One region of the Amycolatopsis sp. NPDC003731 genome, then DNA from elsewhere that is predicted to be linked to it. Evidence: predicted binding sites of a transcription regulator. Region 1 holds the regulator's gene; the other holds the start of a gene.
The links. The regulator HspR, encoded in region 1, represses chaperone genes until heat shock. The targets are predictions, from matches to a motif close to ANNTTGAGTNNNNNNNACTCAANNT.
Positions count from the first base shown of each region.

Region 1 (15,347 bases):
CGGCCGCGAGTCGATCTCCATGCGGAGCTTCGACGCGGCCTCGTCGACCAGGTCGATCGCCTTGTCCGGCAGGAAGCGCGCGGTGATGTAGCGGTCGGACAGCGTCGCGGCGGCGACCAGCGCGGCGTCCGTGATCCGGACACCGTGGTGCACCTCGTAGCGCTCCTTCAGCCCGCGCAGGATCGCGATGGTGTCCTCCGGCGACGGCTCGCCGACGAGCACCTGCTGGAAGCGCCGCTCCAGAGCGGCGTCCTTCTCGATGTGCTGGCGGTACTCGTCGAGCGTGGTCGCGCCGACCATCCGCAGCTCGCCGCGGGCGAGCATCGGCTTGATCATGTTGCCCGCGTCCATCGCGCCGCCCTCGCCGGTCGCGCCGGCGCCGACGATCGTGTGCAGCTCGTCGATGAAGGTGATGACCTCGCCCGCGGAGTCGGTGATCTCCTTGAGCACGGCCTTCAGCCGCTCCTCGAACTCGCCGCGGTACTTCGCGCCGGCCACCATCGACCCGAGGTCGAGGGCGACGACGCGCTTGCCGCGCAGCGACTCAGGCACGTCCCCGGCGACGATGCGCTGGGCCAGCCCTTCGACGATGGCCGTCTTGCCGACGCCCGGCTCGCCGATCAGGACCGGGTTGTTCTTCGTGCGCCGCGACAGCACCTGCACGACGCGGCGGATCTCGGTGTCACGCCCGATGACCGGGTCGAGCTCGCCGGCGCGGGCGCGCTCGGTGAGGTCGACGCCGTACTTCTCGAGCGCCTTGAACGTGCTCTCGGGGTCCGCGCTGGTGATCCGGGCCGAGCCGCGGACCTTGGCGAACGCCTCCTGCAGCGCGTCCGGCGTCGCCCCGTGGCGCTTGAGCAGGTCCGCGACCTGGCCGCCTTCGGTCGCGAGCCCGACGAGCAGGTGCTCGGTCGAGACGTACTCGTCACCCAGCTCGGTGGCGAGCTTCTGGGCGCGCGTCAGCGACTTCACGGCGTAGGTGTCGAACTGCGGGCTCGACACGGTCGCGCCGGTCGCGGACGGCAGCGCCGCGATGAGCGGTTCGAGCTCCTTGTGCACCACCTCCGGGTCGGCCCCGACCGCGGTCAGCAGCGGTGCGGTCAGCCCCTCACCCTGCGCCAGCAGGGCGCCCAGCAGATGGGCGGCCGACACGTGCGGGTTGCCGGCCATGGTGGCCGCCTGCGCCGCGGACGAGATCGCCTGCTGGGTCTTCGTGGTCGGGTTGAAAGCGTCCATCCCTCACCTCATGCTCGGTACTGCGAGAAAGTCCTGGTGACAGGCCTGACCGTGACCCGTCACTATCTCTAACGCAGGAAAACTTGAGTCTGTTCCGCTCAACTTCGGCCGGGTGCCACAGCGCTCGCCGGGAGCCGCGAGCCGAGGGTGCCGAGCCCGGCCACGGCGAGACCGGCGCACGCCCCGACCAGCACCCAGGGTAACCAGTCGGCGACCGAGAACAAGGCCACCACGGCGGGCGCGATCACCTGCGCCACGGTGAACGCGTACTGGTACGCAGCGAGATAACGTCCGCGGGCGACCGGAGGTGCCGCGGCCTCGGCGAGCGCCCCCGACCGCGGCCCGAACACCAGGTCGCCGGCGGCGAACACGAGCGTCGACCCCAGCAGGTACACCACCTGCCAGCCCTGCGGCACGAGCAGCACACCCAGGCTGACCAAGCACCACGCGGAGAACAGCGCCGAGCCCACGCGCATCGCCGCGATCCGCGTCAGCCGGGCGGTGAGCCGCAGCGCGATCGTGCCACCGACGCTGGTCAGCACGGTCAGCAGGGCGAGGATCGTGCCCGGCAGCCAGGCCGGCCCGTGCAGCCGGTCGAGCACGAACACCGGGGTGCCGATCAGGAAGAAGTCCAGCGAGAGCCCGAAGAGCCCGCTGAACAGGATGAGGGCGAGGTACGGCCGGTCGCGCAGCACCCGGACCGACCGCTCGCGCACCGGCCGGCGCGGCCGCGCGAGCCGGACGAAGAAGACGAGGATCAGCGCGGCCACGAAGAACGTCAGCGCGTCCGCGGCGAGCGCGATGCGGTAGCCGGCGTTCCCGAGCCACGTCAGCAACGCCCCCGCGACCAGCCCGCCCAGGCCGAAGGACGCGGCCCGCACCATCCCCACCTCGGCGAACGGCCGGTCCTTGGGCCCGTCGCCGGCGACGTCGGCGATGAGCACGTACAGGGAGCTGTAGAAGAACTGCTGCCCGGCGGACGACAGGACGGCCGCGACCACCACCGGGCCCGCGCTGCCGGCGACGACGTAGGCCCCGACGCCCGCGGCTTGCAGCAGCTGGGCGCAGATCACGACGGCCCGCGGCCCGACGCGGTCGACGAGCCGGCCGGCGAGCGGCGGCACGACGAGCCCGCCGATGGCGCCGAGGGTGACGGCGGTGCCGGCGACGGCCAGCGGCACGCCGACCACCTGCGTCACGTAGACCAGCGCCAACGGGAGGAACAGACCTGAGCCGAAGTTGTCGATTCCCAGCGCGCACAGCAGTGCGACCCGGTCACGCGTCACCCACCGACGTTAACCCTGATGAATGCCGTCAAGTCAGGACCGAACGGACACTTTCCCCAAGGCCAAGGGACACTTGCGGTGTGCCTCTCGGCCGCGGTGTCACTTGTTCGTGTCAGCCAGGCAGGCGTCGCTGCCGAGCGCGCGTCGGAGATCGGTGTTCATCTCCGCCAGCCGCGCGGTGAGGTCGGTGACGCGCTCGTCGTCCCAGCCGCCGAGCGCCTTCTCCATGAACTCGATGTAGTTGGCGCGCCAGCGGGCGAGCTCGGCCCGGCCCTTCTCGGACACGCTGACCAGCGACGCCCGGCCGTCTTCGGGAGCGGGGCGGCGGTCGACCAGCCCGGCCGCGGAGAGCTGGGCGATCTGCCTGCTGACGACCGAAAGGTCGACGAACCGGCGTTTCGCGAGTTCGGACGGCCGCGTCTCGCCGTTCTTCGCCAGGTCGGACAGCAGCATCGCGGCCGCCGGGTGCAGCCCGGGCTCGCTCTGCCAGACTTGCATGATCCAGGCGTGCTGCAGCTGGGAAGCGGTCTTCAGCTCCCGCATGAGCTCGACCCGGACGTCGTCGTCGGTGTTGTCGAAGCCCATTCGGCACCTCCTTGGTTGCGCCATACAAGTATATTGCCGGACACTTGCGCGGACAACCATCTGGCCGGTGAGGTCCCCCACGCGGTAATACACCCGGTCGGAGCAACAATGCGGGCAAAAGGGCGCCCGGCGGCTACCCTGCGGACGGGCGGTGCGCGCACCGCAGGCGAGTGACGTTGAGTGACGAGGTGGCAGCAGTGGCGAAGGACCCAGGAGGCGGTCCCCGACCCGTGAACAACCCCTCATGACAGCCGATTCCGTCAGCCCGCTCCCCAGGTCGTCGGCCCCGCGGGAAGCCCCCGCGGCGGTGACCGCGATGGTCCGGCTCATCCGGGACAGCTGGGCCAGGTCCGAGCCGTACATCGCGGACATCTCGCAGTTCTTCTACGGGATGCTGTTCACCCTCGCCCCGACCACGCGCGACTTCTTCCCGATCAACATGGAGATCCAGCGCGGCAGGCTGGTGCGCGCGCTGGTGCACATCGTGCAGATGGTCGACCGGCCCGACGACCTCGCGCCGTTCCTGCGCCAGCTGGGCCGCGACCACCGCAAGTTCGGCGTGGTGCCGCGGCACTACGAAGCGGTCGGGACGGCGCTGCTGGCGTCGCTCAAGAACCACCTCGGCCCGGCGTGGACACCGGAGGTCGAACGGGCCTGGGCCGAGGCGTTCACCATCGCCGCGCGGGCCATGCAGGACGCGGCCGCGTCGGACACGAACCCGCCGTCCTGGTCGGCCACCGTGGTCGAGCACCGGCGGCTGACCTGGGACCTCGCGCTGGTGCGGCTGGTGCCCGACCAGCCGGTGCCGTACCACCCCGGCCAGTACGTCAGCGTGGAAGTGCCGCAGCGGCCACGGCTGTGGCGGTACCTCTCGCCGGCCAACGCGCCACGCGAGGACGGCGGCATCGAGTTCCACGTCCGCGCGATCGACGGCGGCTGGGTGTCCCGCGCGATCGTCAGCCACACGCAGCCCGGGGACGTCTGGCGGCTCGGCCCGCCGCTGGGCCGGATGACGGTCGACCGCGAGGCCTCGCGGGCCGTGCTGATGGTCGCCGGGGGAACGGGGGTGGCGCCGCTGCGGGCGATCCTCGACCACCTCGCGCTGTGGGGCGAGAACCCGAAGACGCACCTGTTCTACGGCGGCGGCGCCCGCGAGGACCTCTACGACCTCGAAGAGCTGCGCGCGCTCGCCGCGACGAACCCCTGGCTGACCGTCACACCGGTCGTCGAGCGCGGCGGCGACGTCCCCGGGTTCGAGCAGGGGACGCTGGCCGAAGCCGTCACGCGGTACGGCTCCTGGCCCGGCCACCGCATCCTGGTGTCCGGCTCGCCGGCGATGATCCGGGCGACGGTGTCGCGGATGCTGGTGGCGGGCAGCGCCCTGGACCAGATCCAGTACGACCCGTTCACGATCGACTAGCCACGGCAATCCGCCGTCCGGTGAATGGTTTCGTTATGCTTCGGAAATCGGCAACCAGTAACGGATGAATCCGACGTCGTGATCATTTTTACGCTGCGACAGGCGGGGTTGACCGGGCGTACCTGAATTGCTCCGTTCGAGCGGGAACGCGCGGAATCACGCGCATCTGCACGGGAATTCGCCTACAGTCGGGAACCCTCGGGGGCGGCACCGCCACAGCGACGCCGCATGCACGGCGCGAAAACCTTGGCACGACTGGAGATTACCGTTCCCGATGAGTGCTGAATCCGTGAAGATCTCCACCATGCCCGAGACGCTGCCCGTTTCGGCCGTGGAAGGTCGAGAGATGGCCCGGTTGATTCGTGAAAGTTTTGCGGAGGTCGAACCGAAAGCAGATGAACTGGCGCAGTACTTCTACGGTGCGTTGTTCGTGGTCGCCCCCGATTGCCGGGAGCTGTTCCCGGTGACCATGACGACGCAGCGGAGCAGGCTGCTGCGGGCGCTGGTGTATGTGGTGCAGATGGTCGACCGGCCCGACGAGCTGGTCACCTTCCTGGGGCAACTGGGCCGCGACCACCGGAAATTCGCCGTCGTCTCCCGCCACTACGACGCGGTCGGCGTCGCGCTGATCGCCGCGTTGAAACGATTTCTCAAGGAGAAGTGGACCACCGAAGTCGAATCGGCGTGGACGTCGGCCTACGGGCTCATCGCCAAGACGATGCGCGAAGCCGCCCAGGCGGAAACCGGGCCGGCGGCGTGGTCGGCGACCGTGCTCGAACACCGGAAACTCAGCCGCGACGTCGCACTGGTGAAGGTGCGCACCGAAGGTTTGTTGCCGTACCGCGCCGGCGGGTACGTGAGCGTGGAAGTGCCCCAACGGCCACGGTTCTGGCGGTACCTTTCGCCGGCCAACGCGCCGCGTGGAGACGGCCAGCTCACCTTCCACGTGCGCGCGGTGCCCGGCGGCTGGGTCAGCGGCAGCATCGTCAACCACACCAAACCGGGCGACGTCTGGCGCCTCGGGCCGTCGATGGGCGTGCTGAACGTGCGCCCGACGTCGACGAAACGGCGGCTGCTGATGATCGGCGGCGGCACCGGGATCACGCCGTTGCTGGCGATCCTCGACGACCTGTCCCGCTGGAAGCGGAACCCGCCGGTGCACCTGTTCTTCGGCGGCCGACGGCCGGAGGACCTGTACGCACTGGAGGAGCTGCGCCGGCTGGCCGCGACGTCGAAGTGGCTGACGGTCACCCCGGTCACCGAGGAGGGCGCCCTGGCCGGCGGCGACCGCGGCACGCTCGCCCACGCCGTGACGCAGCGTGGCACGTGGCGCAACCACGAGGTGCTCGTGTCCGGTTCGCCGCCGATGATCCAGGCGACCGTGGCGAAGCTGCTGGCCAGGGGGATCGAGCTGGAGCGAATATCGTACGACCCCTTCACCCTGGACTGAGCGCCGAAGGGACCCTCTCCGGCGAACGCCTGCAGCAGCCGGTCCCGACCTTCGCACTGAGCCGAGTGGAGCAGCGAACTCGTCGAACGGCGGTAGTTCGTTGACCGTTGTGCCCGAATCGACTTATGGTCTAGACCACATCTTCCCCGGATGTGCTCGTTCGTCCTCCCCTCCGGAACAACGCTGTTCCCCTTCGAGGAGCCGAAATGACCTGGAAACGAAAGCTCTTCGCGGCCGCTGCCGGAGCCCTGCTCGCGCCGGTGCTGGTCGTCGTCCTCCCCGCCACTTCCGCGAGCGCCCACGGTTACGTGTCCGACCCGCCCAGCCGGCAGGCCAACTGCGCGGCCGGGAAGGTCCCCAACTGCGGCAGCATCGTCTACGAGCCGCAGAGCGTCGAAGGACCGAAGGGGCTGCGCAGCTGCAACGGCGGGTTGTCGCAGTTCGCCGAGCTGACCGACGAGTCGAAGCCGTGGCCGGCCAAGTCGGTCGGCAGCACGGTGACGTTCAACTGGGTGTTCACCGCCCGGCACTCGACGTCGAACTACGAGTACTACGTCGGTGGCACCCGCGTCGCGGTGTTCAACGGCAACAACCAGCAGCCGCCGCCCACGCTGTCGCACACGGTGAACCTGGCCGGGTATTCGGGCCGGATCAAGGTGCTGGCGATCTGGAACATCTCGGACACGAGCAACGCGTTCTACAGCTGTGTCGACCTCCAGGTCGGCGGAGGCGGCACCCCACCGCCGACGACGACCACCACGCCGCCCCCGACCACCACAACCCCGCCGCCCACCACGACGACCACCAAGCCGCCGACGGGCGGAACCTGGTCGGCGGGAACGGCGTACAAGGCGGGCGACGTCGTGACGTACGGCGGCGCGACCTACCGCTGCCTCCAGCCGCACACGGCGATCGCGGGCTGGGAGCCGCCGAACACCCCGGCGCTCTGGCAGCGCCAGTGAGAGTGGTCTTGGCCGTCGTCGCGCTGCTCCTGACCAGCTGCGCGACGGCGGCCCCGCCCCAGCACAACGCGGCCGACGTGATGTTCCTGCAGATGTTGATTCCCCAGAACCAGCAGGGGATCGAGATCGTCCGCCTGGCGGCGGCCCGCCCGGTCCCGGCCGCGTTGAAGGAGCTGGCGGCAGCGATCGAGGTGACCCAGCAGACCGAGGTCGACGACATGCGCCGCTGGCTCCGCGAGTGGAACGAGCCGGAGACGGTGGCCCCGGAGGCCCACGCCGGCCACGGCGGAATGAAGATGACGTCACCGGACCTGGTGGGAGCCCTCCGAACGGCGGCCGACGCCGAGTTCACCCGCCGGTTCCTGGACGTCCTGACGGGACAGCAGCAGGCAGCGGTCGAGCTGGCCCAGACGGAGAACGGCCCGAACGGCGGAGTGAACGCCCAGGCCCGCGATTTGGCCCGCCGAGTGATCGAGTCCCGGACGGCCGAGGTGAAGCAGCTCCTGAACGTGAAGGCATAGTCCCCGCGGCGCGGCCGCGAGCAGCCGGGAGGGACTGCTCGCGGCCCATCCCGGGACTTCGCAGCGACGCTCCCGGCCCACCGGCGGCGGAGCCCATCAGCCGCCGGACCGCGCGGCGGCGAAACCACCGCCGTCGGCGGCGCCCATCAGCCGCCGCTGGAAATCGACCCCTGCGGCCGCGGCTGGCCAGCGGGTGCCCTGGGCCGAAAGCGTCGCCAAGCGCGCGAAAGGCCTCCCCGGTTGCCCGGGGAGGCCTTCGTCGCGTTGGGGTCAGCGGCGCTTGGGGCGCCAGACCACCATTGCCGTCTGCTGGTTGAGGGGGACCAGGTCTCGGCGGTACGACGCGTGCGCCGCCGCTGTTGCCTGTTCTGCCGCGACGTAGGCCGCGGCCAGTTCCTCCGTCAGCTCGGTGATGCGTGCTCGGAGCGCGTCCACCTGGTTCTCCAGCTCGATGATGCGCTTGATGCCGGCCAGGTTCACGCCGTCCTCCTGCGAGAGGCGCTGGACCTCGCGCAGCAGTGCGATGTCCCGCATCGAGTAGCGCCGGCCGCCGCCGGGGGTGCGGCCGGGTGACACCAGGCCCTGCCGGTCGTACGTGCGCAACGTCTGCGCGTGCATCCCGGCGAGCTGGGCCGCCACCGAGATGACGAACACCGGGGTCTCTTCGTCCCCTTCCTGGGGAATCCCGCCGAACACCACTCTCACCTACCTTGCAGCAGCTCGGTGATCTCGGGCCGGGGGTCGTGCCCGGCCATCGCCTCGGCGTACGCCTGCAGTGCTTCGCGCGCCTTGTCGTCCAGTTTGGCGGGAATCGCCGCCTGGAGGGTGACGAGCAGGTCACCTTGCGAACCGTCGCGCTTGGCGATGCCCTTGCCGCGCACGCGCAGCACCCGTCCGCTCGCCGTGCCCGGCGGCACCTTGAGCGAGACCTTGCCTTCCAGCGTCGGCACCGTGATCGTGGTGCCGAGCGTCAGTTCCGTGAAGTCCACCGGCACGGTGATCGTCAGGTCGAGCCCCTTGCGCCCGAACAGCGCGTGCGGAGCCACGTGCACCCGGACGTACAGATCGCCCGCCTGCGCACCGCCCCGGCCCGGCTCGCCCTGGCCGGCCAGCCGGATGCGCTGGTCGTCGTCGACGCCCGGCGGGATCCGGACGGTCAGCGTGCGCGTCCTCGTGCTGATGCCTTCGCCGCCGCACTCCGGGCACGGGTCGTCGATGATCGTCCCGCGGCCGCGGCAGTCGCGGCACGGCTCCGAGAACGCGAACGCGCCCTGGCTGCGGCTGACCAGCCCGGACCCGGAACAGGTCGGGCAGGTCCGCGGCGACGTCCCCGGCCGGGCACCGTTGCCGCTGCACGTTGCGCAGGTCGCCGGGCTCGACAGCCGCAGCGGCAGGGTCGCACCCTTGACCGCCTCGACGAAGTCGATCCGGACGTCCGTCTCGACGTCCGCGCCGCGCTGCGGCCGGTTGGCCGTCGCGCCCGCCGACGACCGACCGCGGCCGAAGATCCCGCCCAGGATGTCGCCGAGCCCGCCGAAACCGCCCTGCTGACCGGCGCCGGCCTGGCCGAAGATGTCGCCCATGTCGAAGCTGCCGCCACCGCCGCCGCCGGGGAAGTTGAAGCCACCCCCGCCGCCGAACAGGCGCCGCGCCTCGTCGTACTCCTTGCGCTTGCTCGCGTCGGAGAGCACGCCGTAGGCCTCGGAGACCGCCTTGAACTTCTGCTCCGCCTGCGCGTTGCCGGCGTTCGCGTCCGGGTGGTTCTCCTTGGCCAGCTTCCGGTAGGCCTTCTTGATCTCGTCCGCGGTGGCGTCGGAGGAGACGCCCAGTTCACGGTAGAAGTCCTTACCGATCCATTCCCGTGCACTCATCGGGCGTCTCCTCCTCCCACTTGGTTCCTCTTACTGCTGCTGCTCATCGGCTCCGCCGTCGAGTGGCAGCTCGCCACCGACGGACGGGGCCGCACCGGGCTCGTGGTCGGTCACCCCGACCAGCGCGGCCCGCAGTACGCGGTCGCCGAAGCGGTACCCGCGGCGCATGACCACGGTGACCGTCGGGCCCGCCACGTCGGGCGAGGTGTTGTGCTGCACGGCCTCGTGCACGCTCGGGTCGAAGGGCTCGCCCTCGGCGCCGAACGACTCCAGGCCCGCGCGCTGCAGACCGCTGATCAGCTTGTCGCCGACCGCCTTGAACGCGCCGGTGAGGTCACCGTGCTGCTCGGCCCGCTCGAGGTCGTCGAGCAGCGGCAGCAGGTCGTTCACCACCGTCGCCTTCGCGCCGATGACGACCGCCTCGCGGTCACGCTCGACGCGCTTGCGGTAGTTGGCGTACTCGGCCTGCAGGCGCTGGAGGTCGGCGGTGCGCTCGGCCAGCTCCTTCTCCACGTCGGAGACGACCGACACCGAATCGTCCACAATGGACTCACCCAGCGAGGGGCCCGCGTGCTCCACGGGCGCCTCGTCGGGGTCCGGCGCCGCGTGGGCCGGACCGGGCGGGCGGACCTGCCCGGTCTGGGGGTCCACCCGGCGACGGTCCCGCACGACCACCGGCTCCTCGGGGCCTCGGCCCTGGTTCTCGGATTCGTCGTAGCTGTGGGTCACTTCTTCGGGTCCTCTTCGACGATCTCGGCGTCCACCACGTCATCGGCCTTGGCCTGGCCGCCGGCCGCACCGGCGTCCCCGGCCGCCCCCGCACCCGCGGCGCCTTCGGCACCCGGCTGAGCGGCGTTCGCGTTGGCGTACAGAGCGGTGCCCAGCTCCTGCGAAGCGGCGTTCAGCTTCTCGATCGCCTCGCGGATCTTGGTCGAGTCCGTGCCCTTGAGCGACTCGTTGGCCTCGTCGATCGCGGACTTGACCTTGCCCTTGAGGTCCTCGGGCAGCTTGTCGTCGTTGTCCTTGACGAACTTCTCGGTCTGGTAGACCAGCGTCTCCGCCTGGTTGCGGGTTTCCGCTTCCTCGCGGCGCTTCTTGTCTTCCTCGGCGTGGGCCTCGGCGTCCTTGACCATGCGCTCGATGTCGTCCTTCGGCAGCGCGGAGCCACCGGTGATCGTCATCGACTGTTCCTTGTTCGTGCCCAGGTCCTTCGCGGTCACGTGCACGATGCCGTTGGCGTCGATGTCGAAGGTGACCTCGATCTGCGGCACGCCACGCGGGGCCGGCGGGAGACCGGTCAGTTCGAACATGCCGAGCTTCTTGTTGTGCGCGGCGATCTCGCGCTCACCCTGGAACACCTGGATCTGCACCGACGGCTGGTTGTCGTCCGCGGTGGAGAAGATCTCCGAGCGCTTGGTCGGGATCGTGGTGTTGCGCTCGATGAGCTTGGTGAAGACGCCACCCTTGGTCTCGATGCCCAGCGACAGCGGGGTCACGTCGAGCAGCAGGACGTCCTTGACCTCGCCCTTCAGCACACCGGCCTGCAGCGCCGCGCCGACCGCGACGACCTCGTCCGGGTTCACGCCCTTGTTCGGCTCGCGGCCGCCGGTCAGCTCCTTGACCAGCTCGGCGACGGCCGGCATGCGGGTGGAACCACCGACGAGCACGACGTGGTCGATGTCGCCGACGGAGATGCCCGCGTCCCGGATGACGTTGTTGAACGGCGCCTTGGTGCGGTCGAGCAGGTCCGAGGTGATCTTCTGGAACTCGGCGCGCGACAGCGTCTCGTCGAGGAACAGCGGGTTCTTGTCCGCGTCCACGGTGATGTACGGCAGGTTGATGCTGGCCGAGTTCGAGCTGGACAGCTCGATCTTCGCCTTCTCCGCCGCCTCGCGGATGCGCTGCAGCGCCATCTTGTCCTTGGTCAGGTCGATGCCGTTCGTGGCCTTGAACTTGTCGACCAGCCACTTGACGATGCGCTCGTCCCAGTCGTCACCACCGAGGTGGTTGTCACCGGAGGTGGCGCGGACCTCGACGACGCCCTCGCCGATCTCCAGCAGCGAGACGTCGAAGGTGCCACCACCGAGGTCGAAGACCAGGATGGTCTGCTCCTTCTCGCCCTTGTCCAGGCCGTACGCCAGCGCGGCGGCGGTCGGCTCGTTGACGATGCGGAGCACGTTCAGGCCGGCGATCTGGCCGGCTTCCTTGGTGGCCTGCCGCTGGGCGTCCTCGAAGTACGCCGGGACGGTGATGACCGCGTCGGTGATCGTCTCGCCCAGGTACGCCTCGGCGTCGCGCTTCAGCTTCATCAGCACGCGCGCGCTGATTTCCTGGGAGGTGTAGTTCTTCCCGTCGATCTCGGTCTTCCAGTCGGTGCCGATGTGCCGCTTCACGGACCGGATCGTCCGGTCGACGTTCGTGACGGCCTGGTTCTTCGCCGGCTGGCCGGTCAGCACTTCGCCGTTCTTGGCGAAGGCGACGATCGAAGGGGTGGTCCGGGAGCCTTCCGAGTTGGCGATGACCGTCGGCTCGCCGCCCTCAAGGACGGCGACGACCGAGTTGGTCGTGCCGAGGTCGATGCCGACCGCTCGCGCCATGGTGCTTCCTCCTGTGTACGGCTGCTATGTTCGTGACCTGCAGGTTCGTTCTCGCCTTGAGCGAGGCCCTGGCAAGTTTTATCGGGCCTTCGCGCACCCCGTCAAGCCGGACTTGAGTCGACTGCGCTCAACCTCTGTACCCAGCCTAACGAGGCGGCTCGGGTTCTTGTTCCCGGGTCCGGCGACCGAGTGTGCCCGGATCGGCTGTGACGCCGCTCACGTGAGCAGCTCACCGGCACACCGCCCCACGACCAGGGACGACCCCGTCGACCAGGTACGCCACCTCGGCCGCCCGCGCACACGCGGAGTTGAACAGCCCCGTGTGGCCGTCGTCGGTGCGCGTCAGCAGGGCCGCTCCCTCGATGCTCGCCGCCAGGCCGCGGGCCCAGGCCAGCGGCGTCGCCGGATCATGGGCGCCGCCCACGACCAGGATCGGCGGGGCGCCGCGTACCGGATGCGGCTGTGGTGGGTTCTTCGCCGGGACTGGCCAGCCGGTGCACCCGCCGGCGAAGTCCCAGTACTCCGAGTACCGCCAGCTGTGCGGGGCCGCCGCGCGGACCAGGCGGGCCGTCCACGCCATCTCCGACGGACCGGTGAACGGCGACGGGAAGTCGTGGCAGCCGATCACCCGGTAGGCCGCGTAGCTCTCGGACCCGAACTGGTTCCGCTGGGTCAGCCCGCGCGCGTCCGGGAACTCACTACCCGCGGCGGCCAGGTCCTTGCCCAGCGCGGGCCAATCGTCGCGCAGGTAGAGGTGGCCGTACACGCCCGCCGAGACCTCGTCGGCCGTCGCGGGACGCCCCAGGTCGCTCGACCAGATCCCGCCGCGCGCCGCCCTGGCCACGACGTCGTCGTAGAAGCGGAGGACGTCCTGGCCGCGCAAGGCGCAGCCGGCCGAAGCGCGGCACCAGTCCGCGAACCGGACCAGTGCGTCCTCGGTGGCCGCGGCCTCCTCGAGGATCGCCTGGGTCATCGGCCGCGCGTGGTCGATCGCGCCGTCGAGCACCATCGCCCGCACCCGGCCGGGGTGCTTCGACGCGTAGATCGTGCCCAGCTCGGTGCCGTAGGAGAGGCCCAGCCACGAGATCTCGGACTCGCCGAGCGCCGCCCGGATCGTCTCGATGTCCTCGGCCGCGCTTCGGCTGTCCACGTGCGCCAGCAGCGGCCCGGTGCGGGCCAGGCAGTCGGCGCCCGCCTTACGGTTGTGCGCGACCAGCGCGTCGAACCCCGCCCGCGTCGACGGGAACCGGTCCAGCGCCGGGTCGAACAGCGTCGCCGCGTCGCAGGTGATGCGGGGCGTGCTGGACCAGTCGCCGCGCGGGTCGAACCCCACGACGTCGAAGCGCTGCCGCAGCTGCGCGAGCTCCGGTGAGGCCAGCCCGCCGAACTGCGCGAACCCGACGCCGGAGCCGCCTGGCCCGCCCGGGTTCACCAGCAGCGAGCCGATCCGGTGGGACGGATCGCGCGCGGGCAGCCGGGCCAGCGCGAGCCGCGCCGGCCCCAGCTCCGGCCGCGCGCGGTCGATCGGCACCTCGATCGTCGCGCACTCCGCCGACGGCTCCTGCTGCGTGGCGCACGCCCGCCACGTCAAGACCGACGCCGAAGCGACGGCCGGTACCCCCGCCATGACCACGACCGCCGCGATGATCGCGGCGACCCGGCGCACGTCCATGATCTGTTTCCTCCCCTGCACGCCGGCCTTCGGCGTGCTTCCTTCCTAACAGCGACCCCCGACAGTTCAGGAGCGGCGGGCCGTCCAGGAGGAGAGGAAGAAATCGGGATTTCCTTGCCGCACAACGACTTCTGCTGGGGTACCGACCCAGGAAGTCACTCGATAGTGGGAATCCGCGGTGACCGGCACCCCCTGCGCCGGCGTTTCCGGCTGCGCGTCCCGCGTGAAGCCCGCGAACCCGAACATCGCGAGCGCCCCCAGCAGCGCGGCCACCAGCACGCGCCGTTCGATCCTGCCCATCGGAAATGCCCCCGTAGTAGGAAAAGGTCAGGCCGCGCGGACCGTGACGCTGCCGCTTTCGGTCGTCAGGTCCAGCAGGTGCCGAGCGGAACCGTCGACCTGGACGCCGATGTCGCGGTGCCCGCTGTCGCTGTCCCCCTGGACGCGGTACGGCCCGCCCGGCACCTTCAGGTCGATGCTGCCGCTCTCGGCGTGCACCTTGACGTCGTTCGCCTGCGCCAGCGTGAATTCGACGCTGCCGCTGGACGACGTCGCGTCGACCGGACCGCGCACGTCGTCGCCGGTGATGCTGCCGGACTCGCTCTGCAACCGGACGGCACCGACGTCCCGCAGGTCGATCGAACCGCTGTCCATCCGCAGCTGCACCGCGCCGGGGACGTCCTCGACGCGGGCGTGCCCGGAATCGACCTGAACGTCCACAGTCGACATCCCGGCGACGTCCAGCCCGCCGGAGTCGATGTTCCCCGTGACGGGCACCCCCTCGGGCACGACGACCTCGAAGTCGACCGTGCAGTTGGTCCCGCACGAACCGAGCACCAGCTGGTCGCCGTCGACGCGGTAGAAGGGCCCGGCCGGCTTGCTGCGCCAGTGGTAGCCCACCTCTTCGTGCACCGTGGCCGCCCCCGAACCGGTGCGGACCTTCACCGACCCGGAGTCGGCCTCCAGCTTCACGCTGCGGATGGTCTGCGAAAGGGTGTCGGTGTTTTCGAAGTCCGAACCCCAGCCCCACCCGAGCGCGGTCGCCAGGCCGACGCCGATCAGGACGATGCCTCCCAGAGCCAGAAGCGGGCGCGCCATGGTCGTTGGTCCCCTCAGTGTTGTTTCCCCTGCGTGAGAAACGTTATGACGGGGTGCGCGGGCGGTACATGGGGGTAACCCCCCGAAAGACCCTGAGATCCCGCCCTGAGGCGCAGGGGTGGTGTCCGGGGCCTAACCTGGCGCAAGTCTCCAGTTCCGTGATCAGGAGGATCCATGCCGCAAGCACCCGGCCCGTACGAATCCCTGCCCGACGTGCCGTCCTTCACCCTCCGCAGCAACGACGTCGCCGACGGCGAAACCCTGGCCACGCCGCACCTGTCCGGCATCTTCGGGGCCGGTGGCGAGGACCGGTCGCCGCACCTGGCGTGGGACGGCTTCCCGGCGGAGACCAAGAGCTTCGCGATCACCTGCTACGACCCGGACGCCCCGACCGGCAGCGGGTTCTGGCACTGGGCGGTGTTCAACGTCCCGGTTTCGGTGACGGAGCTGGCGTCCGGCGCGGGAGACGGCTCCGGCCTCCCCGAAGGCGCGGTGACGCTGAAGGGCGACGGCGGCGTCAAGCGGTTCCTCGGCGCCGCGCCCCCGCCCGGGCACGGCCCGCACCGCTACTACTTCGCCGTGCACGCCCTCGACCTGGACAAGCTGGACGTGCCGGAGGACGCGACGCCGGCGTTCCTCGGCTTCAACA
Region 1 is NZ_JBSFNC010000041.1:4,385-19,731, reverse strand. Features, by position in the region: gene clpB (ATP-dependent chaperone ClpB) at 1-1,236, opposite strand, end outside; gene ACWDN5_RS19045 (MDR family MFS transporter) at 1,335-2,522, opposite strand; gene ACWDN5_RS19040 (MarR family winged helix-turn-helix transcriptional regulator) at 2,622-3,107, opposite strand; gene ACWDN5_RS19035 (globin domain-containing protein) at 3,352-4,527, shown strand; gene ACWDN5_RS19030 (globin domain-containing protein) at 4,874-5,977, shown strand; gene ACWDN5_RS19025 (lytic polysaccharide monooxygenase) at 6,184-6,939, shown strand; gene ACWDN5_RS19020 (DUF305 domain-containing protein) at 6,936-7,460, shown strand; gene ACWDN5_RS19015 (hypothetical protein) at 7,557-7,679, opposite strand; gene ACWDN5_RS19010 (heat shock protein transcriptional repressor HspR) at 7,731-8,156, opposite strand; gene dnaJ (molecular chaperone DnaJ) at 8,162-9,331, opposite strand; gene grpE (nucleotide exchange factor GrpE) at 9,362-10,060, opposite strand; gene dnaK (molecular chaperone DnaK) at 10,057-11,928, opposite strand; gene ACWDN5_RS18990 (alpha/beta hydrolase) at 12,158-13,600, opposite strand; gene ACWDN5_RS18985 (hypothetical protein) at 13,667-13,900, opposite strand; gene ACWDN5_RS18980 (DUF4097 family beta strand repeat-containing protein) at 13,928-14,698, opposite strand; gene ACWDN5_RS18975 (YbhB/YbcL family Raf kinase inhibitor-like protein) at 14,873-15,347, shown strand, end outside.

Region 2 (15,347 bases), on a different contig from region 1:
CCGCCCCGGAGGATGAAATCGTTCGAAATCGTTTCCTCGTAGGACAGGAAGAAGTTCTTGATGTGCGCCGCGCCGTAGCCGAGGCACAGGATGAATTCGGTGTGGCCGAAATGCGCGTAGTACCGCATGACGTGCCAGATGAGCGGTCTCGGACCGACCATCGCCATCGGCTTCGGGACGTCGTCGGCCGCGCCGTTGCGCATCCGCATCCCGTAGCCACCGCAGAAGAGGACGACCTTCACTTCACTGCACCTCGACGATTTCCAGGTGGGGGATCGGGAACACGAGCTTGCCGCCCCAGGACCCGATGTGGGAGAGCTGTTCGGTCAGTTCCTCCCGGAGGTTCCACGGGAGGACGAGCACGTAGTCCGGCCGGTCCGCGTCGATCCGTTCCGGGGGCAGCACCGGGATGCGCGTGCCCGGGGTGAAGCGCCCGTGCTTGTACGGGTTGCGGTCGACCGTGTACTGCAGCAGGTCCGTCCGGATGCCGCAGTGGTTCAGCAGGGTGTTGCCCTTGCCCGGGGCGCCGTAGCCGACGACGGTCTTCCCGTCGTTGCGCGCCTCGATGAGGAACTTCAGCAGGTCCAGCCGCACGCGGGTGACGCGCTCGGCGAACTCGGTGTACCCGGACAGCTCGTGCAGCCCGGCGGCCTTTTCGCGCTCCAGCACGTCGGTCATCCGCTCGCTGGGCTCGCCCGCGACACCGTCGGGGCGCGCCCAAAGCCGGATCGACCCGCCGTGCGTCGGCAGCAGCTCGACGTCGACCACGGTCAGCCCGCCGGTCGCGAGGGCGCGGCGCGCGGATTCGACCGTGTAGTACTGGAAGTGCTCGTGGTAGATCGTGTCGTACTGGTTCTTTTCGATCAGCGTGAGCAGGTGCTGGACCTCGATGGAGACCCAGCCGTCGTCGGCGACGAGCGCCCGCAGGCCCTTCGTGAAGCCGAGGACGTCGGGGATGTGCGCGTAGACGTTGTTCGCGGCGACGAGGTCCGCCGGCCCGTGCTCCTCGCGCACCTTCAGGCCGGTTTCCTCGGAGAGGAAGGCCGTCAGGGTGGGCACGCCGGCGTCGCGCGCCGCCTGCCCGACGTTCACCGAAGGTTCCACGCCCAGACACCGGATCCCGTGCCCGACGACGTGCTGGAGCAGGTACCCGTCGTTGCTCGCCACCTCGACGACGAACGACTTCTCGCCGAGCCCGAGCCGCTCGACCGCGCCGTCGACGAACCGCTTCGCGTGCTCGACCCACGACGTCGAGAAGGACGAGAAGTACGCGTACTCGGTGAAGGTGTCGTCGGGGTCGATCAGCGGCGGGATCTGGGCGAGCCAGCAGTCGGTGCAGACCTTCAGGTGCAGCGGGAAGGTGGCTTCCGGTTCGTCGAGCTGCTCCGCCGGCAAAAATCGCTCACACGGGGGAGTCGCGCCGAGGTCGACGACACTGGCCGTGTTTGTCGAACCGCAGAGTCGACATGTGGTCATCTACCAGGCTCCTTGGCTCGCGGTCGCGATGTGCACCCAACACGTCGACCGGCGCCGGGAGGTCGTTACAGCGACGCGGGAGCCGCTGGTGGACCGATTCGGAACCGCAACCTGAACGGCCGGACTGTGGCCGGAATCACGAACCGTACCCGGCCGGACCCGTAACGTCCACAGTGGACGTGCTCCTAGGCTGGCCGGATGACATCGGAGTCCACCCCCCGCCTGAGCGGGTTCTCGGGCGTGGTGCTGACGGCCCGCTTCCTCACCGAGCTGATGCTGCTGGGCGGGCTGGCCCTGGCGGGCACCCAGCTCGGCAGCGGGGTCGCGCTGGCGATCGTCGACGCGGTCCTGCTGCCGGTGGCGGCCGCCGCGCTCTGGGGTCTCTTCCTGGCGCCGCGGGCGCGCCGCCGCCTGCCGGAACCGGCCCGCTTCCTGCTGGAACTCGCCCTCTTCGGGGTCACCGGCGTGGTGCTCGCGCTGGTGGGCTGGCTGATCACCGGGATCGTGGTGGCGGTGACCGGGATCGGCGTCGCGGCCCTCACCCGGGTCGTCGCCAAGGACGGCTGAGCCCTCCCCGCCGGGTGGCGGAGAGGGCTCAGGACGACGGTCAGGAGATCTTCGCCGCCGCCGGGATGACGTCGGTGGCGAACTTCTCCAGGATCTCCGGCCGGTGGACGTGCGGGACCATGCCCAGCGCCACGTGGATGCCCAGGCCGTTCAGCCGCTCCAGCTCGGCCAGCAGCTCGCCGGATTTCTCACCGTTCTCGCCGATGTCGAGGATGTGGTAGACGGTCTTGGTGATCGAGTCGTAGTCGCGGCCCTCGTTCTCGCAGTGCTGCCGCAGCACGTCGAGCTTGCGCTCCAGCTCCGGCCCGTTGAACAGGTTGCACTGGTCGGCGTACTTCGCGACCAGCCGCAGCGTCTTCTTCTCCCCGCCGCCGCCGATCATGATCGGCGGCCGCGGCTCCGACAGCGCCTGGGGAACGTTCAGCAGCCGTTCGGCGTCGAAGTGCTTGCTCTTGAACGGCGCGTCACCGTCGGCCCACATCTGCAGCACGTACTGGAGGTTCTCCTCCAGCAGCTCGAAGCGCTCGGCCACGGACGGGAACGGGAAGCCGAGCCCGCGGGACTCCTCCTCGTTCCAGCCCGCGCCGATGCCAAGGATCGCGCGGCCGCCGGAGAGCACGTCCAGCGTCGTGATCGCCTTGGCCAGCAGGCCGGGGTGCCGGTAGAGGACCCCGGTGACGACGGTGAGCAGCTTGGCGCGCTCGGTGTGCGCCGCGATGAAGCCGAGGGTCGTGTACGCCTCGAGCATGTCGTTTTCGGTCGGGCCGACGCCGCCGATCTGGAAGAAGTGGTCCATCACGGCGATGGAGCCGAAGCCGGCCCGGTCGGCGGCGCGGACGACGGCGGCCAGGTCGGCGCCCAGCGCGGACGCCCCGTTCGGCCAGGTGAAGTCGGGGATCTGCAGTCCGAGTTCCATGTCCGCCGACCGTATACCTGGAGTTGCCCCAGCTGGGCGGTCAGAAGTCGCGGACCAGGAAGAGGCGCCCGTGCAGGGGGTCGGTGACCCACACGGTGCGTGACCGCTGGTCGACCGCGACGTCGCCGGGGTTGACGCCCAGTGACAGCTCGCCGCTCAGCGTGCCCGCCGTGCCGTCGACGCGGGTGAGCCCGTTCTGGCCGCCGTTCGTGTACACCGTGTTCGTGCCCTGGTGCACGGCCAGCGCGGAGGATTCGCTGCGCAGCAGCACGGTCTTGCGCTCGGTGCGGGTCGCGGCGTCCACAATGGACATGTGGTGGATGCCGGAGTTCGCGACGTAGACCGTGCCGCTCGCCTGGTGCACGGCGACGCCGGTCGGGTTGCGCCCGACCTGCACCGAGGCGACGAACCGCCCGCTGTCGATCGAGAAGACCTCGACCGAATCGGAGGCGGTGCTCGCGCAGTAGGCCAGCTTGCGGCCGGAGTCGACGCCGATCCCGGCGAAGCCCGGCTTCGGGCCCGGCACGAGCGCGGCGAGCGTGCAGCTGACGCCGTCGAGCACGGCGAGCGTGCCGGTGGTGCCGCTGGCCGCGTAGACGCGGTTGGCCTCCTCGTCGACCGCCAGCGCCGACGCGCCGGCGCCCGCGCCGATCACGCTCACCAGGTCGTGCGTCCGGCTGTCCAGCACCACGACCGTGCCCGCCGGCGGGTTCGCGACGTAGATCCGGCCGGCCGCCGGGTCGGCCGCGACGTCGCCGGGCTCGCCGCCGACGTGGATCACGTCGACGACCGACACCCGGCGCGGATCCACCACGGAGACCGTCCCGGCCTGGGCGTCGGTGACGTACCCGAGGCCGGTGACCGGGTTCACCGCGACCCTGGCCGGCGCCCCGCCGAGGTCGAGGGACCGGACGTCCTCCGCGCGGGCCGTCCCGGGCAGGACGAGGGCGCCGGCACCCGCCGTGACCAGGGCGAACAGTGCTCGCCGGGGTAGCCGCGCACCGCCCATCGGCGCCTCCGCTCCTGATCATCTCGCCGTGCGAGCGTAACCCGCGGGATCGCCATGTGAAGGAACTTCGCGTCCCCCGATCGCGTTGTTTCCACTGGGTAACCCACTTCCAGAGCGGACGGAGGCGAGCGGACGTGCACGGGCACCAGAACGGACTCAAGACGGCATTGCTGCTCGGCCTGCTGTCGGCGATCATCGTCGCGCTCAGCGGGTTCTTCGGCCGGGGCGCGCTGGTCATCGGGCTGGTCGTGGCCCTGGGGATGAACGCGTTCGCCTACTTCAGCTCCGACAAGCTGGCGCTGCGCGCGATGCGGGCGCGGCCGGTGTCCGAGGTCGAGCAGCCCGCGATGTACCGGATCGTGCGCGAGCTCGCGCAGGTCGCCCGGCAGCCGATGCCGCAGCTCTACATCAGCCCGACGGTCGCGCCGAACGCGTTCGCGACCGGCCGCAACCCGCGGCACGCGGCGGTGTGCTGCACCACCGGCATCCTCGAGCTGCTCGACGAGCGCGAGCTGCGGGCGGTGCTCGGCCACGAGCTGTCGCACGTCTACAACCGCGACATCCTGATCTCGTGCGTGGCCGGCGCGCTGGCCAGCGTGATCAGCGTGCTCGCAAACATCGCGCTGTTCTTCGGCGGCAACAACCGCGACGGGAACCCCCTGCTCAGCCTCCTGCTGATCTTCGTCGGCCCGATCGCGGCGGCCGTCATACGGATGGGTGTCAGCCGGTCGAGGGAGTACCAGGCCGACGCGTCGGGTGCCCGGCTGACCGGCGACCCGCTGGGGCTGGCCTCGGCGCTGCGGAAGCTGGACGCCGGCACCCGGGCGAAGCCGCTGGTGGCCGAGCCGCAGCTGGTGTCGCAGTCGCACCTGATGATCGCGAACCCGTTCCGCCCGGGCGAGGGGCTGAGCAAGCTGTTCTCGACGCACCCGCCGATCGCCGACCGGATCGCGCGGCTGGAGGAGATGGCGCGCCGGCCGTTCTGAGCCTTCCGTCCTCTGTGGACCGGCTAGACCGACGCTCCCGCCGCTACGGCGACTGCCTTGACGTAGTCGCCGTAGCCGGACTTCGCCAGCTTCGCACCCAGCGCGTAGCACTCGTCGGCGTCGATGAAGCCCATGCGCAGCGCGATCTCCTCGAGGCAGGCGATGCGCACGCCCGTCCGGTGCTCCAGGACCTGCACGAACTGGCCGGCTTCGAGCAGCGAGTCGTGCGTGCCGGTGTCGAGCCAGGCGAAGCCGCGGCTGAGCTCGACGAGCGTGGCGCGGTCCTTCCGCAGGTAGGTCAGGTTGACGTCGGTGATTTCCAGCTCACCGCGCGCCGACGGCTTCAGCGCGCCGGCGATGTCGACGACCTCGTTGTCGTAGAAGTACAGGCCGGTGATCGCCTGGTTGGAGCGCGGCTTCAGCGGCTTCTCCTCGATGGTGATCAGCTTGCCCGCGTCGTCGACCTCGCCGACGCCGTAGCGCTCGGGGTCCTTGACCGGGTAGCCGAACAGGACGCAGCCGTCGAGCTCGCGCACGGCCTGCTGGAGGCGGCTCGAGAAGCCCTGGCCGTAGAAGATGTTGTCGCCGAGGACCAGCGCCACGTCGTCGTCGCCGATGAAGTCCGCGCCGATCACGAAGGCCTCGGCCAGGCCGTTCGGGCTCGGCTGCTCGGCGTAGGAGAAGGAGACGCCGAACTGGTCGCCGTTGCCCAGCAGCCTGCGGAACATCGGCAGGTCGGTGGGGGTGGAGATGACGAGGATCTCGCGGATCCCGGCCAGCATCAGCACCGAGATGGGGTAGTAGACCATCGGCTTGTCGTAGACCGGCAGCAGCTGCTTGGACACCGCCTGGGTGATCGGGTGCAGACGTGTCCCGCTGCCTCCGGCCAGCACGATCCCCTTCATGGACTGCCTCCCTTTCCCGTGGCCGCGACCCGACCACCCTACGGGCCGTCGCTAGAAGGCGGATCCTTTACCGAAGTAGGCCTTGCAGCCGGCGTTGTCCTCGGTGGCGATTTCCAGCACGTTCCGGTCGTCGTCGACCGGCAGCAGCGTCGAGGAGTAGTTGGGGCAGAAGTTGTTCCAGATCCTGCTGATGTGCACGGGAGCGGGCAGTTCGTACCAGTGACCAGCGCCGAAGTCGTCGTTGGCCAGCAGGACCTGGCCGTTCTGCGGCTGCGGCACGCCCTTGGCGTTCGTGTAGATCTGCCCGACCATGACGATCCTCACGCCGTTCGGGCCGCCGGGGAACAGCGTGATGGTTTGCGCATGCTGGAAGTAATTGCCGGTGGCCGTGTCGACGCGGGTGCCCGGATCGGCGGGGTCGCCCCAGTTGGCGCCGTCGACGGAAATCTTGAAGTACGGGTCGCAGTAGCGGTCGCGGAAGTTGCAGATCTCGTAGGCGAAGTAGTAGCGGCTGTCGGGCAGCCGCCGGATGATCGGCATCCCCGGGCGCACGCGGTCGGGCGGGATCGCCATGGTGAGCTGCTTGGTGCCCCAGTTCACGCCGTCGGTCGAAGCGACCCGGTTGAGCACCTGGGCGTACTTCGGCGCCTGCGTCTCGTCGGCGAAGTGGAGCCAGAGCGTGCCACCCGCGTCGACGGTGAACTCGGGCTCCCAGATGCCGTCGATGTTGTGCGACCGCGCGGCCTCGGACAGGAAGCTCCACGAGCGGCCGCCGTCCTTGCTGGCCCAGACGCGGATCCCGATGCGGCGCCGCGGCCCGGCGTCCTGCCGGTAGGAGGCGGCCCACAGCAGCGTGCCCGCGCGGAGCCGGCCGACGCGCTCGGGCAGTTCGTAGACGGTGCCGCAGCACATGCCGGACCGGCCTTCGGGGTCGTGGATCGCGCCGATCTCGTGGAACGACTCGCCTTCGTCGGTGCTCTCCAGCACGGGCGTGTACTTGCCGTCGGCGTCTTCGCTGGTCAGAGTGGCGATGATGCGCCCGTTCCCCAGCCGGATCAGCCGCGGATAGGCGCCGAAGCCGGGGACGAGCTGCTGGCGTTCGGCGGCGCTCGCGGGCGTCAGCAGCGAGGCGACGGCGGCGAGCGTCAGCAGGAAGACCAGCGAACGGCGCAACTCGACCCCCTCCACGCGGTGACCGCGCGATTACAACACGGGTGGGCGACGGTCACCCGGCGCATTCACGCGTTCGGGTAACGCTCCCGTCCCCGGGGCCGAAAGATCACCGAGGGGGAAACATGAAGATCCGGCTGGGTGTGCTGCTGCTCTTGGTGCTGACGTCGGCGTGCGCGCCGGCGACCGGCTACGGCGAGATCGTCGATCCGGTTGCTTCCCCGTCGTCTCCCGCGCCGTTGTCCACTGCGCCCGCGGAGCCGCGTGACGTGCCTCCGGAGACGCACACGGGCACGGAGAGCGGCGAGTTCCAGACGACGTGGCCGGCGGACCAGGTGGGCTTCTTCACGTTCGAGTGCCCGAAGTGCACGTCCAACGTGATCGTCGACACGGACGGCGGCGACCACGGCCTGGTCAACGCGATCGGCGCGTACAAGGGCACGACGTGGATGAACACGGACCCGCGCACCCCGGTGAAGCGCGTGACGGTCCACGCGAACGCCCCCTGGACGGCGACGATCGCGGACCACCGGAGCGTGCCGACGGCGGAGGCGGGCAAGGAGACGCCGGGTAAGGGCGACGCGGTGGTCCGCCTGCCGGCGGGCGTGGCTCACGTGCGGTTCACGGCGAAGACGCGCGGCGCCATCGGGCTGTGGGTGATGTCGCCGGAGGACCGCGACCTGATCCTCAACCAGATCGGCGACCTGCAGGTGGAGCGGGACGTCCGCGGGCCGGTGTACCTGCAGGTGGGGGGCTACGAGGCGAGCTGGACGCTGACGCCGTCGTGAGCGGGCACCCGGCGACCGGGTGCCCGCGGCGGCGTCACCGGTAGTTGGTGAACTGCAGCGCGATCTCGAAGTCCTTGCCCTTGAGCAAGGCGATCACGTCCTGCAGCTGGTCCTTCTTCTTGCCCGACACTCGCAGCTGGTCGCCCTGGATCTGGGCCTGGACGCCCTTGGGGCCCTCGTCGCGGATGAACTTGGCGATCTGCTTCGCCTTGTCCGAGGCGATGCCCTGGAGGATCTTGCCGGAGATCTTGTAGATCTTGCCCGACAGCGCCGGCTCGCCGGCTTCGAAGGCCTTCAGGGAGATGTTGCGCTTGATCAGCTTCTCCTTGAACACCTCGACCGCGGCCAGGGCGCGCTCCTCGGTCTCGGACTCGATCGTGAGCGCCTCCTCGCCGGCCCAGTTGATCGTCGTGCCGGTGCCGCGGAAGTCGAACCGGGTGCCCAGCTCCTTGCTCGCCTGGTTGAGCGCGTTGTCCACCTCCTGGCGGTCGACCTTGCTCACGACGTCGAAAGAGGGATCCGCCACGTGTCCTCACACCTCGTACTCGCTTGTCAGGGGGCACCCAGCCTAGCCCCTGTCACCCGACGGGTATCCCGGTTGACCCCTGCTCCGGAGCGTTGGGTAAGCTTTCCCCCGGCCGGTGCGACCGGCCTTGGCGGGTTACCCGAGTGGCCAAAGGGGACTGGCTGTAAACCAGTTGGCATTGCCTACGGGGGTTCGAATCCCTCACCCGCCACCCTCAGCGAGCGGCCCCATGGCGAAAGTCATGGGGCCGCTTCGCGTAGGTGGGTGCCACGCGGACGGGCTAAACCCTTCCCCGATTCGACGTGGTCGATATTTTCGGTGAGCGAGAGTTGATTGGCCTTTGGCACCGTTTCCCGAATCGCGCGTAACGCCTTTCTTGAGCGGCTCGACACTGCCTCGGGCGCAGTACGCCGAACCCGCGCTCGTGGCCGGCTGTGCGAAACGACCACGCCGGATGATGGTGCGGCACCTGCTCGACACGCGGCCCGGCGGGCTCGTCGTGACGACCATGCTCAACCCGCGCAGCCGCGTTCCGCCGTCGAGACGGCACGGCGGCCGCCGGGACCGGTCGTGGCTGCCTCGTCGCCGCGCGGAAGGCCGCCGCGTAGGAGAACGGCCGGTTTCCCTTGGGGGAGAGGGAAACCGGCCGTCCGGGGGTGGCGGCGCTCGGGGTTACGCCGCCTGGGAAACCGGCGTCGAAGCCGGGGTCAGGGCGAGGTCGAGGACCTCGCGGACGTTCGCCACCGCGTGCACGTCGAGCTGCGAGAGCACCTCGGCCGGGACGTCGTCCAGGTCCGGCTCGTTGCGCTGGGGGATGATCACCGTCTTCATCCCCGCCCGGTGTGCGGCCAGCAGCTTCTGCTTCACGCCGCCGATCGGCAGGACGCGCCCGGTCAGGGACACCTCGCCGGTCATCGCCACGTCCGCGCGGACCACGCGACCCGAGAGCAGCGAGGCCAGGGCCGTCGTCATCGTGATGCCCGCCGACGGGCCGTCCTTCGGCACCGCGCCCGCCGGGACGTGGACGTGGATGCCGCGGTTGCGGAGGTCGCCCACCGGCAGCTCCAGCTCCGCGCCGTGCGAGCGGAGGTAGGACAGCGCGATCTGCACCGACTCCTTCATCACGTCGCCGAGCTGGCCGGTCAGCTGCAGCCCGGACGCGCCGGACTCCTGGTCCGCCAGCGACGCCTCGATGTACAGGACGTCACCGCCGGCGCCGGTCACCGCCAGGCCCGTCGCCACGCCCGGGGTCGCCGTGCGCTGGGTCGACGCCGGGAGCGACGACTCCGGGATGTGCCGCGGGCGGCCCAGGTAGGCCTCCAGATCGGACGCGTCCAGGGAAACCGGCAGCGCAACCTCGTCCAGGGCGACCTTGGTCGCGATCTTCCGCAGCACCTTGGCGATCGTCCGGTTCGCGTCGCGCACGCCCGCCTCGCGGGTGTACTCGGCGGCGATCCGGCTGAACGCGGCGTCCGTCAGCGTGACGTCCGCGGTGGTCAGGCCGGCCCGCTCCAGCTCGCGCGGGAGCAGGTGGTCGCGGGCGATGGTGACCTTCTCGTGCTCGGTGTAGCCGTCCAGCGTGACGAGCTCCATGCGGTCCAGCAGCGGGCCGGGGATGGTCTCCAGGGCGTTGGCCGTGGCCAGGAACACGACGTCGGACAGGTCCAGCTCGACCTCGAGGTAGTGGTCGCGGAACGTGTGGTTCTGCTCCGGGTCCAGCACTTCGAGCAGGGCCGCGGTCGGGTCGCCGCGGTAGTCGGCGCCGACCTTGTCGATCTCGTCGAGCAGCACGACCGGGTTCATCGAGCCGGCTTCCTTGATGGCGCGGACGATCCGGCCGGGCAGCGCGCCGACGTAGGTGCGGCGGTGGCCGCGGATCTCCGCCTCGTCACGGATGCCGCCGAGCGCCACGCGGACGAACTTGCGGCCCATGGCCTTCGCGACGGACTCGCCCAGCGACGTCTTGCCGACCCCGGGAGGGCCCGCGAGGGCGAGCACCGCGCCGGACCGGCGACCACCGACCGGGCCGAGACCCGATTCGGCACGCCGCTTGCGGACGGCCAAGTACTCGATGATGCGTTCCTTGACGTCGTCGAGGCCCGCGTGGTCGGCGTCGAGCACCGCACGCGCGGCCGCGATGTCGTAACTGTCCTCGGTGCGCTCGTTCCAGGGCAGCTCCAGGACGGTGTCCAGCCAGGTGCGGATCCAGCCGCCCTCCGGGGACTGCTCGGACGTGCGGTCCAGCTTGTCCACTTCGGCCAGCGCGGCCTTCTTGACGGCGTCGGGCAGCTCGGCACCCTCGACGCGGGCGCGGTAGTCCGTCTCGTCGGCGGTGCCGTCGAGTTCGCCGAGTTCCTTGCGGATCGCTTCGAGCTGGCGGCGCAGCAGGAATTCCTTCTGCTGCTTCTCCATGCCCTCGGCGACGTCCTTGCGGATCGTGTCGGTCACCTCGAGCTCGGCCAGGTGCTCCTTGCTCCACTCGAGGGCCTTCTCCAGGCGCGCGGTGACGTCCAAAGTGGACAGCAGCTCGAGCTTCTGCTCGGTGGACAGGTACGGCGCGTTCCCGGACAGGTCGGCGACCGCGGAGGCGTCCTCGACCTGCTGGACGGCGTCGATCAGCTGCCAGCCGCCGCGCTGCTGGAGGATTGAGATGACGACGGCCTTGTACTCGGCCGCGAGCTTGGCGGTCTGGTCGTTCGTGGTCTCGGGGGCGTCCTCGGCGTGCACCCAGCGGGCGGCGCCGGGACCGTCGGCGATCCGGCCGACGACCGCGCGGGCCGTGCCGCGCAGCAGGACGGCGGCCTTGCCGCCGGGCACGCGGCCGATGCGCTCGACCGTCGCGACGGTGCCGAATTCGGCGTATTCGCCGTGGACGCGCGGGACGATGAGGACTTCGGCCTTGGCGGGCGCGGCCGAGCGGATGCCGGGGAAGGACGCCTGGCTCGGCGTCTTGGCCTGGGCGGACTCCACCGCGGCCCGCGTCTCGGTGTCGGTCAGGTCGAGCGGGACGACCATGCCCGGCAGCACGACGTCGTCATCGAGCGGGAGCACGGGCAGGAGGCGGGTGTCGGACATGTGCACTCCTCGGATAGTTGAGTCTGCCTAGCTCAACTCTCCGATGGGTGTGTTTGTTTCCGATGGTGCGTTCGCCCACAGCGATCGCGGAAACCGCAGGTCAGCGCCCTGGCTTCGCCGCGACGGCGCACCAAGCGAAGGGCCGGGCCTCCGCCTCCAGGGCGTTGATCTTCCGGTCCGGCCGCCAGTCCGGCAGGTGCACGATGCCCGGCTCCAGGAGCGGCCAGCCGCCGAAGAGGGGCTCGATCTCCTCGCGGTCGCGCAGCCAGACCGGGTTGCTCGTCTTGCGGTACTGCTCGACGAACCAGCGCAGCCCCTCGAGGTACGGGCCCGACCCGTCGCCCTCGCTCATCTGGGAGATCGCCAGCCAGCTGCCCGGCGCGAGCGCGTCGCGGTACGCCGCCAGGAGCCCCTCCGGGTCGTCGTCCGGGCCGACGAAGTGCAGGACCGCCGCCATGATCAGGCAGACCGGCTGCGAGAAGTCGATCAGCCGGCGCGTCTCTTCGGAACGCAGGACGGACTTCGCGTCCCGCATGTCGGCCTGGACGATGCCGGCCCAGTCGGTCGCCATGCCCTCTTCGAGGATCAGCGTCGCGTGGGCGACGGCGACCGGCTCGTAGTCGACGTACACGACCTTCGCGTCGTGGTCCTCGGGCAGCTCCGCCTCGACGACCTCGTGCACGTTGCCCGCCGTCGGCACGCCCGAGCCGAGGTCGATGAACTGCCGGATGCCGGCCCGCAGCGCCGCCCGGACCGCGCGGTTCATGAACTCGCGGTTCTGCTTCGACCCCGGGCGCACCAGCGGCCACTGCTGCTCCATGCGCCGGCCGAACTCGCGGTCCACGGCCCAGTTCTGGGTACCGCCCAGGTACCAGTCGTAGATCCGGGCCGCGGACGGCTTCTCGGTGTCGACACCCTCGGGCGCTCTCGGCGCGGAATCCCGCTGGTCGGTCACTTCAGGCTCCCCTCGCTGGCGGCGAGGTCAGCCTATAAGCCCGGGGCAGCCGCGGTAATCCTCCAGTAGTTCACCGAACAGCAGTTCACCGAACAGCCGGTCGACGCTGCCAGTACGTCCACAGCGGGCGGTAGCCCTGCGCGTACCAGAACGGCGTCGACAGCGGGTTCGCCGCGGCGTGGTGCAGCAGGACGACGTCGGCGCCTTCCTCGTCCAGGACGTGGTGGGCGTGCGTCGCCAGCGCCGTGCCGACGCCGGAGGACCGCGCGGCCTCCGCCACGGCCAGCGACGACAGGTAGCCCACCCGGGAAGCCGCGACCCGGCCGCTGATCCAGCCGGTCTCGCCCGGGTGCTGGACGCTCACCATGCCGAGCGGACGGCCGTACAGCTCGGCGATCCACAACGGCGGCTCCGGCCGCTTCAGCTGCTCGGCGAGGTCCTTGGCCAGGATCTCCTCGACCCCCGTGCGCCAGTTCACCGTGCCGTACTGGGCGTCGTAGGAGTGCAGCTCCATGCCGAGCGCCACCGCGGTCTCGAGGTCGTCGGGCTCGGCACGGCGGATCTTGACCCCCGGTGTCCCCAGCGGGGTGGCCGGGACCAGCCGCTCCGAGGGGCGGACGGCGATCACCCGCAACGGGGCGAAGCCGTGGTGCAGCATCTCCCGCCCGCCGGCGGCGTCGCGGCTCGCGCGCGGGACGATCGCCGCCGTCTCGGTGTCGCCGCGCTCGGCGACCGCGCGCAGATGTTCATCCCATCGGGTGAGCAGAGCGTCGAGGACGGCCGCCGGCTGCGGGCCGGCCAGCTGCAGGTCGAGGCGGTGTTCGGTCAGCGCGCGCCAGGGAGCGTTCGGGGCGTCGCGGTCGACCTGGACGCGGGACGCCAGCCCGGACGCGGCGGAGTCGCCCGTCGCGACCTCCAGGACCACCGCGTTTTCCGCTGCTTCGAAGGGGGTCGAGCCGGGGAGGAGGGGATCCACCGCCGCGAGCCGCGCCGCGTGCTCGGTGGCAATCACATCGCTGTGCATGGAGACATTGAAGCGCTCCCCGGCTTTCGGTGCGTAGGGGAACTGGGCAGAGTTCGGACAACCCCTGCTTCAGGGGGTTCCGGGTGGCGAAGCCCCCGGCCCGGGGCGAAGCCCCGGTTGTCACGGCGTTTCACCCTCTGGTCCACGCAGGTCAGCGCGTTCGAGGCATTGTTAACCCTGGGGTGATCTCTTACTGTCTCGAAAGGGACACGGGTACGCCCTACGGGGTACGGTATGGCCCTTGTCCACACCCGAAGTCACGGATCAGCACCGGTGGACAAGCCGGGAGGGAAGGTCGGATGCCGGACACCAACGCCCACGGCGACGCCGTCGCGCAGGCGCAGCCCGGGCCGGGAGCCGCTTCCGGGACACCACCCGTCTCCGCCGAAGCCCGCACCGACGAACGCCGGTTCCGCGTCTACACCTTCGCCGTCCTGAGCCTCGGGCTCGTCGCCGCGTTCGCGGTCGGCTCGTGGCTGCCGTTCGAGTGGAACGACCGGCTGCTGTGGATTGCGCCGGTGCTCGCGGTCGCCTTCCTGCTCGCCGAACAGCTCGGCATCAACGTCGACGTCCGCAGCGGCATCTCCTGGACGATCTCGTTCACCGAGATCCCGCTCGTCATCGGGTTCTTCATCGCGCCCTTCGAAGTCGTGCTGGCCGCGCACCTCGTCGCCGGCATCGGCACGCTGCTCGCGCGCAAGGTCGCCGGCCGCGTCCTCTACAACGCGGGCGCCTTCCTGCTCGAGATCACCGGCGCCTTCGCGGTTGCCGGGCTGGTCAAGCACGCCGTCGGCGCCGGCGACAAGATCCCGTGGGTCGCCGCGCTGGCGGGCACGCTGACCGCGCCGCTGGTGAGCACGCTGCTCGCCCTGGCCGCGGTCCGCGTGCTGCGGCGCCGCATGCGGGTCAGCACCGCCGTCCGGCTCACCGGGCGGATCCTGGTCGTCGGCTTCGTCAACGCGTCCGTCGGCCTCTCCGGCTACCTCGTGATCTCCAGCACGCCCGAGGCGTGGCCGCTGGTGCTCGCCGTCTTCCTCGGCCTCACCGCGCTGTACTGGGCGTACTCCGACCTGCTGCGCGAGCAGCGGGACATGGAGGCGCTCTCCGACGTCAGCCTGATGGTGGCCCGCTCGGGCCAGCAGGCCGCCGCGCGCCCGGCCAGCCGCGCCGACGAGCTCGTCGGCGGCGTCGACGTCCGCGAGTGGGCGACCATCGCCGAGCGCATCAAGGACCAGCTCGCCGCCGGCCGCGTCGTGCTGCGGCTCCGGCTGGAACCGAAGGACACGATGCGGGTCGTGGTCGCGGGCGACGACCTGCCGGTCGCCGACCCCGCCGCCGACGACCCGCTGCTGCGCCTGCCCGGCGCGCACGTCCGGCACTTCCGGATCACCGAGGCCAACCCCGACGTCCGCGCGGCGCTGCTCGACCGCGGCGCGCAGGAGGCACTGGTCGTCCCGCTGCGCAGCGCGAACCGGCTGCTCGGCGTCGTCGAGGCGCACGACCGGCTGTCCCGCTGGCGCGGCTTCGGCAAGTACGACGTCCAGCTGCTCGGCACCATGGCCAGCCACCTCGCGACGTCGCTGGACAATCGGCGCCTGCTGGCGACGCTGCGCCACGACGCCTACCACGACCCGCTCACCGGGCACCTCAACCGGCCGGGCTTCCGGCAGGTGGCCAAGGAACCGTTGCGGGACTTCGCCAACGCCGTGGTGCTGCGGATCGACCTCGACGTCTTCTCGACGGTCAGCGACGCGCTCGGCTACGCCTGGGCGGACCGGATGGTCGTCGCCGCGGGCCGCCGCATCCGCGACGCGCTCGGCCCCGACGTCCCGCTCGCCCGGCTCGAAGGCGCGTCCTTCGCGGCGCTGCTCGTCGGCTGCCCGCCGGAAGACGCCCACCACGCGGCGGAACGGCTGCGCGAAGAGCTGTCGGCGCCGTATCCGGTCGACC
Region 2 is NZ_JBSFNC010000018.1:11,256-26,602, reverse strand. Features, by position in the region: gene ACWDN5_RS10420 (sugar phosphate nucleotidyltransferase) at 1-242, opposite strand, end outside; gene ACWDN5_RS10415 (class I SAM-dependent methyltransferase) at 244-1,476, opposite strand; gene ACWDN5_RS10410 (YrdB family protein) at 1,675-2,043, shown strand; gene ACWDN5_RS10405 (LLM class F420-dependent oxidoreductase) at 2,084-2,959, opposite strand; gene ACWDN5_RS10400 (YncE family protein) at 3,000-3,968, opposite strand; gene htpX (zinc metalloprotease HtpX) at 4,103-4,954, shown strand; gene rfbA (glucose-1-phosphate thymidylyltransferase RfbA) at 4,978-5,859, opposite strand; gene ACWDN5_RS10385 (sialidase family protein) at 5,911-7,047, opposite strand; gene ACWDN5_RS10380 (hypothetical protein) at 7,155-7,817, shown strand; gene ACWDN5_RS10375 (YajQ family cyclic di-GMP-binding protein) at 7,852-8,343, opposite strand; tRNA gene ACWDN5_RS10370 (tRNA-Tyr) at 8,473-8,554, shown strand; gene lon (endopeptidase La) at 9,016-11,418, opposite strand; gene ACWDN5_RS10360 (SAM-dependent methyltransferase) at 11,519-12,373, opposite strand; gene ACWDN5_RS10355 (GNAT family N-acetyltransferase) at 12,459-13,397, opposite strand; gene ACWDN5_RS10350 (putative bifunctional diguanylate cyclase/phosphodiesterase) at 13,697-15,347, shown strand, end outside.
Region 2: a site for HspR is predicted at 11,433-11,457, ahead of lon (endopeptidase La). Genes of this name have one in related genera too.